3 regions of the Blautia sp. BCRC 81119 genome follow, and region 1 is predicted to be linked to each of the others. Evidence: predicted binding sites of a transcription regulator. Region 1 holds the regulator's gene; each other region holds the start of a gene.

Region 1 (2,276 bases):
TGTTTATGTATACCGGTGTGTTGAGTACTTTTCAGAATGCAGGCGTGTATGGAAAAGATAAGATCCATATGGCACCATTTCCGGAATTTGACGAGAAGGTGACCAATATCGCAACCTGGCAGTATGTACTGAATAAAAATTCTGATCATAAAGAAGCAGCTCTGAAGTTCCTTCAGTATGTGTCCGGATATGAGGCCAGTAAAAATTACGGACAGCTGATAAAAATGTGTCCGGCAAGACTGGATGTGATCGAGGATAAGAATTTTGATCTGGATGGCATTGAAATGATCCGGCAATATCTGAAAGATTATAAGCTGAAAGCAAGACCACTGTGTGCCGATTCCATAGAAGCCGTTTCGTCCATGGGAACGGAATTTCAGAAATATATGCTGGGACAGAAAACAGAAGCGGAATTTTTTGCCGGGGCACAGAACTGCATAGACCAGTATTACAAAAAAGCATCGTACTGATGCTTTTTTTGTTTTGAAAAAATAAGAACTTTTTTTCAAAACATATTGACAAATATTTTACATGGTGATATCTTAAAGACTGTAGATGTTAGCACTCCACTAAAATGAGTGCTAACAGATGTAAAAAAAGAATCAACATCCGTCAGGAAAGAATAAAAAGGAAAGGAGATGGATTCATGGAAGAGGTGTTGAATGAGCGCAAGCAAAAAATCTTAAAAGCAATCATCAAGACCTATATGGAAACCGGAGAACCGGTTGGTTCCAGGACCATTTCCAAGTATGCGGATCTCAATGTCAGTTCCGCAACGATCCGAAATGAAATGTCAGACCTGACAGATATGGGCTATATCGTCCAGCCTCATACCTCAGCAGGAAGGATTCCTTCAGATAAGGGCTACAGACTTTACGTCAATGAGTTGATGAAGGAGAAGGAAGCGGAGGTCGCAGAGCTGCGAGATCTGATCATTGAGAAGACAGATAAGATGGATAAGGTGCTTAAGAAGGTTGCGAAGGTTCTTGCTTCCAATACCAACTATGCTACCATGGTTTCCGTTCCGCAGTACAGCGGCAACAAGGTCAAGTTCATCCAGCTGTCGAGGATGAGCGAGCTTCAGCTTGTGGCAGTGGTTGTCAGTGACAACAACACAGTCCGGAACCAGATCATCAATCTGGATGAGGAAATGGACGACCAGACGATCCTGAAACTGAATCTTCTTCTTAACACCAATCTCAATGGGATTCCAATCCAGGATATCAACCTTGGGATGATCGCCAGACTGAAGGAACAGGCAGGCAGCCACAGCGGTGTGGTGGCAACGGTTCTGGATGCAGTGGCAGCCACCATTCATGTGGAAGAGGAAGATATGGAGATCTATACTTCAGGTGCAACTAACATTTTCAAGTATCCGGAGCTTGCCGATAAAGAGAAGGCAACGGAGCTGATCTCCGCATTTGAGGAGAAGCATGAACTTGCCGATCTTGTAAAAGAACAGATGTCAGATGGAGAGAATACAGGAATTCAGGTTTACATCGGTGATGAGATGCCAATCCAGACCATGAAGGACTGCAGCATTGTAACTGCCAGATATGAACTGGGAGACGGAATGTACGGAACCATCGGGATCATCGGTCCCAAACGAATGGATTATGAGAATGTAGTGGACAGTCTGAAGGAACTGAAGAATCATCTGGATGACGTTTTGAAAAAGAAGAAAACTTAGAAAGGCGGTAGAAAAAAAGTGTCGGAGGAAACAAAGAAAACATCCGAAGAGCAGGAAGCGGAGAAGGAAATCCCCGTAACTGACGGAGATCAGGAAGAAGAAAACCTGACACCGGAGGGAGAAGATCTGCCGGAGGAAGAAAATAATACTCCAGGCGAAGAAGCTGCCTCAGAGGATAAAAAAGAAGAAAAATCAAAAACTTCCTTCTTCGGAAAGAAGAAAAAAGATAAATCTGAGCAGAAGGTGGAGGAACTTACCGATCGCCTGAAGCGTACCATGGCTGAATTTGATAATTTCCGTAAAAGAACGGAAAAAGAAAAATCCAGCATGTACATCATCGGAGCAAAAGAAATCGTTGAAAAGATCCTGCCGGTTGTGGATAACTTCGAAAGAGGTCTTGCACAGGCACAGGAAGGCGATGCTTTTGCAGATGGAATGAAAATGATCTACAAGCAGCTTACCACAACACTGGATGAGCTTGGTGTGAAGCCGATCGAAGCAGTGGGAAAGGAATTCAACCCGGATTTCCATAATGCAGTGATGCATGTGGAGGATGAAGAGGTTGGAGAGAACATCGTGGTGGAAG
Region 2 (2,276 bases), on a different contig from region 1:
AAACGAAAAAAGGCAGAAAATATTACGGATGTGAGAATAATCCGGAATGTGATTTTATGTCCTGGCAGAAACCTTCTGCAAAGAAATGTCCGAAATGTGGTAATTATATGCTCGAAAAGGGAAATAAGCTGGTTTGCAGCCAGGAAACCTGCGGATATGTGGAACAAAAACCAAAAGATGAAGATTGATTGAATAAATGCTTTTCTATTAATTTTCAGAAAATCCCGTTAAAAATAAAAAAAATATAAAAATGTCTTGTAAATTTCCAGAATAACGTGTAATATTAGACTAGAAAAACGATTTCTTTCAAGGTACGAAAGTGAAAGGAGGAAAAATGAGCGTTCAGTTGCTAGATAAAACTAGAAAAATCAATAAGCTTCTGCATAACAGCAGCTCAAGCAAGGTAGTGTTTAACGACATTTGCCAGGTGCTCATGGAAACCTTAAGTTCCAATATCCTGGTACTCAGTAAGAAAGGTAAGGTTCTGGGAGTCAGTATCTGCCCGGGTGTGGATGAGATCACAGAGCTGATCGATGACAAGATCGGCGGACATATCGACCCGTTATTGAATGAGAGATTTCTTGGTGTTCTTTCCACAAAGGAGAATGTCAATCTCCAGACACTTGGCTTTGAGCATGTACCCGGAAATTATCAGGGAATCGTGAATCCGATCGATATTGCAGGTGAGAGACTGGGAACGTTATTCATGTACCGCAATGATCATCCCTATGATATTGAGGATATTATCGTCAGCGAGTATGGTACAACAGTTGTTGGCCTGGAAATGATGCGTGCGGTTCATGACGAGAACGCAGAAGAAGACAGAAAACAGCAGATCGTTAAATCGGCATTCAGTACACTGTCCTTCTCAGAACTTGAGGCGATCATCCATATTTTTGATGAGCTGGATGGGGATGAGGGTATCCTGGTTGCCAGCAAGATCGCTGACCGTGTAGGTATCACCAGATCCGTGATCGTAAATGCACTGCGTAAATTCGAGAGTGCAGGTGTGATCGAATCCCGTTCATCCGGTATGAAGGGAACTTACATTAAAGTTCTTAATGAAGTGATCTTTGATGAGCTTGAGGAGATAAAAGCACAGAGAAGCAAGAAGGCATAATGTGATCAGCACTGTCAGATGCTTGATATAAGATAAAGAACGTGACAAAAGAGACTTCCCGCTAGCGTGGGAGTCTCTTTTTTGTCTGTTTCATAAAATTAAAATAAATAATGAAATTAAGAAAACAAGAGAAAACAAGAGCATAAAAGAGATAAAACCAGAATAATATAGAAAAACCATATCTTAAAAGGGTTGCGAAAATATGTGAAATTCACTAATATAGCCATAGTGATTAGCACTCGTATAAAGTGAGTGCTAGCAGACGAAGATGAAACTTATAAAGGAGGAACATAGATCATGAAGTTAGTACCTTTAGGCGACAGAGTAGTATTAAAACAGGTTGAAGCAGAAGAGACAACAGCATCCGGAATCGTACTTCCGGGACAGGCACAGGAGAAACCACAGCAGGCAGAAGTTATCGCAGTTGGTCCTGGCGGAGTTGTAAATGGCAAAGAAGTAAAGATGGAAGTAGAAGTCGGAAACACTGTTATTTACTCCAAATATGCAGGAACAGAAGTTAAGATGGATGGTACGGATTACATCATTGTAAAACAGGAAGATATCCTGGCAGTTATTAAATAATATAAACATCTTATCGTATATCAATATAAATAGGAGGTCATTTTATCATGGCAAAAGAAATTAAATATGGCGCAGAAGCAAGAGCAGCACTTGAAGCTGGTGTAAATAAACTTGCAGATACAGTAAGAGTAACACTTGGACCGAAAGGAAGAAACGTAGTACTTGACAAATCTTTCGGTGCTCCGCTTATCACAAACGATGGTGTTTCCATCGCAAAAGAGATCGAGCTTGAGGACGGATTCGAGAACATGGGTGCTCAGATCATCAAGGAAGTTGCATCCAAGACAAACGATGTAGCAGGTGATGGTACTACAACAGCGACTGTACTTGCTCAGGCAATGGTTCATGAGGGAATGAAGAACCTGGCAGCAGGTGCCAACCCGATCATCCTCAGAAAAGGTATGAAAAAAGCAACAGATGTTGCAGTAGAAGCGATCAAGAACATGAGCCAGGCAATCAACGGCAAAGAGCAGATCGCTAACGTAGCAGCAATCTCTGCAAGTGATGAGCAGGTTGGACAGCTTGTTGCTGATGCTATGGAGAAAGTTTCCAAAGACGGTGTTATCACTGTTGA
Region 3 (2,276 bases), on a different contig from region 1:
TTTTCTGGCTACACTGCTGGTAATGTTACTTTTGTTTATTCCGATTTATATTATCACATGGAGATCAGGAAGTTACGGGTTAAATGAGCTGCAGATTTCGGAAGACGATTTTATGTACTATTACAGTACGGACCTTCATATTAACATGCTTCATGTAGGAATATTTGTAACTGTTTTCAGTACTCTTGGGGCTGTTATCGATACAGCATTATCTGTAACATCTTCTGTATATGAAGTCTGGACTCATAAAAACAGTCTGACAGCGAAAGAGCTTACAGCTTCCGGCTATCAGGTTGGGAAAGAAATTATCGGTACAACGGTAAATACGCTGCTGTTTGCCTATCTTGGAGGAACTATTTTATTGTTTTCATACATTCAGACACAGCAATATAGCCTGGAGATCATTCTTAATTCCCAGTTCCTATTCCAGGATGTTGCAGTCATGCTATCTGGTGTGGTAGCCTGCCTTATTACCGTCCCGGTATCGATCAGATGTATTATTCGACAGATCTCATGAAGCATATCTCCACTGCACTGAATACGGAATCCATGGTCCCGATACAGATGTTCTTTCCTGTATTCAGCAGACGTGGGCTCTCTTTTATGAAAGCAGTTATTATATTTATGTATTTATGGGAGTGCTTTTACAGGCAGTTCCATTTCTGATCCTGGGAGTCCTTCTATCTTCGGCGCTTCAGACATATGTATCGGAAAAATGGATCGTAAAATTACGGAAAATGTGAAGAAAGTGTGAAATTAGCACTCGCCTCTTGACAGTGCTAATAATGCGTGTTATAGTACATACAGAACAAAGGAAGAGAGAAAAAAGAAATCTTCCGGAGAAAGTTCTTACAGAATTTGCAGATGTTTTCAGAAACAGTAAATTAAAAACGCCTGCGCAGCACGCAGCGAATATAGATCAGGAGGAATGAGTTATGTTAATGCCAAGTATTTTCGGAGAAGATTTATTTGATGATTTTATGGGATATCCGACAGGCCGTCAGGCAGCTGCCAATGCTTATCCTCAGGTGAAGGATATGATGAAGACAGATATCCGTGATGTAGATGGCAATTATGAACTGGAGATTGATCTTCCGGGATTTAAGAAAGAGGATGTGAAGATCCAGCTGAAGAATGGTTATCTGAACATTCAGGCAACCAGAGAAGAGAAGAAGGACGAGAAGGATGATAAAGGTAAATATGTTCGTAGAGAACGTTATACAGGAACCTGCAACAGAAGCTTTTATGTAGGCTCGAGCATTAAGCATGAAGATATCCATGCGAAATATGAGAACGGAATCCTTCATGTAACCTTCCCGAAGGAAGAAACCAAGAAAGAAGCAGAAGAGAAGAAATTTGTTTCTATTGATTGATCAGCATTTATTGTGAAGCCCCGGTACTGGATTGCAAGCTCCGGGTGATGGGATATAGCATAATAACAATATCCGGAACAACCCAAACGGATATTGCAATATTAAAGCTCCAAATTGCACATTGCATTTGTTTATATAAATGAATATAACCCCCTTTTTTCCACCCCTCTGCCAATGTCCGGCAGAGGGGTTCTTTACGTTTCAGCCTGAAGTACAGAGGTGAATTCTGATTACTGTTTACTGGTAATATTCCGCGAAGCGTGTTGCTGAGAACGGAGTGAACAGTAACGAATTCTGATTAACTTTACACTCTTTCCTCACTCTGTTATACTTGGAACAGGTAAACAGCGGAAATTCGGCAATACTATAAAATTGGGGAAAGAGTTTTTACAGAGGTGAATATATGGGAGATAAGATCAAGGTTATCATGGACTGTGATCCCGGAATCGATGACGGGATCGCACTGGCATATGCGGCAGCACATCAGGATGAACTGGAGCTGCTTGCAGTGACGACATCTGCAGGAAGTACCAGGATAGAAAGAGTGACCCAAAATGCACTGGAGCTGGTGGATTTTTACGGACTGAAGGTTCCGGTGGCAGGAGGCCAGGACCGTCCTCTTGTGAAAGCGGCAATTCATGCGGAAGAATTCCACGGAGAGACAGGGCTTGGCCATTGCGTACTGCCGGAAGCAAAATCAGAGGCTGCTTCTGACAATGCAGTGCTTTTTATCCGTGACATTCTGAATGCCATTCCGGAGGGCGAGCAGGTAGTAATGATCGAAACTGCACCAATGACTAATCTTGCACTTCTGTTGAAGGTTTTTCCTGAAATAAAGAATAAGATCAGAAAAATTGTTTTTACAGGCGGCGCAGCAAAAGGCGGAAACATCACACCGGCAGC

The links. Region 1 encodes HrcA, which represses chaperone genes, less so after heat shock. Its sites were predicted from a motif close to TGTTAGCACTCNNNNNNNNNGAGTGCTAACA; they were not measured.
Region 2: the regulator HrcA is predicted to act here: its motif matches at 1,351-1,381, upstream of groES (co-chaperone GroES).
Region 3: the regulator HrcA is predicted to act here: its motif matches at 755-785, upstream of DMI82_RS08500 (Hsp20/alpha crystallin family protein).

What each region holds. Positions count from the first base shown of each region.
Region 1 is NZ_QJHD01000004.1:65,595-67,870, reverse strand. Features, by position in the region: gene DMI82_RS03510 (ABC transporter substrate-binding protein) at 1-470, shown strand, start outside; gene hrcA (heat-inducible transcriptional repressor HrcA) at 647-1,690, shown strand; gene grpE (nucleotide exchange factor GrpE) at 1,709-2,276, shown strand, end outside.
Region 2 is NZ_QJHD01000019.1:61,528-63,803, reverse strand. Features, by position in the region: gene topA (type I DNA topoisomerase) at 1-188, shown strand, start outside; gene codY (GTP-sensing pleiotropic transcriptional regulator CodY) at 335-1,120, shown strand; gene groES (co-chaperone GroES) at 1,418-1,702, shown strand; gene groL (chaperonin GroEL) at 1,750-2,276, shown strand, end outside.
Region 3 is NZ_QJHD01000011.1:70,331-72,606, forward strand. Features, by position in the region: gene DMI82_RS08490 (YibE/F family protein) at 1-517, shown strand, start outside; gene DMI82_RS08500 (Hsp20/alpha crystallin family protein) at 936-1,373, shown strand; gene DMI82_RS08505 (nucleoside hydrolase) at 1,777-2,276, shown strand, end outside.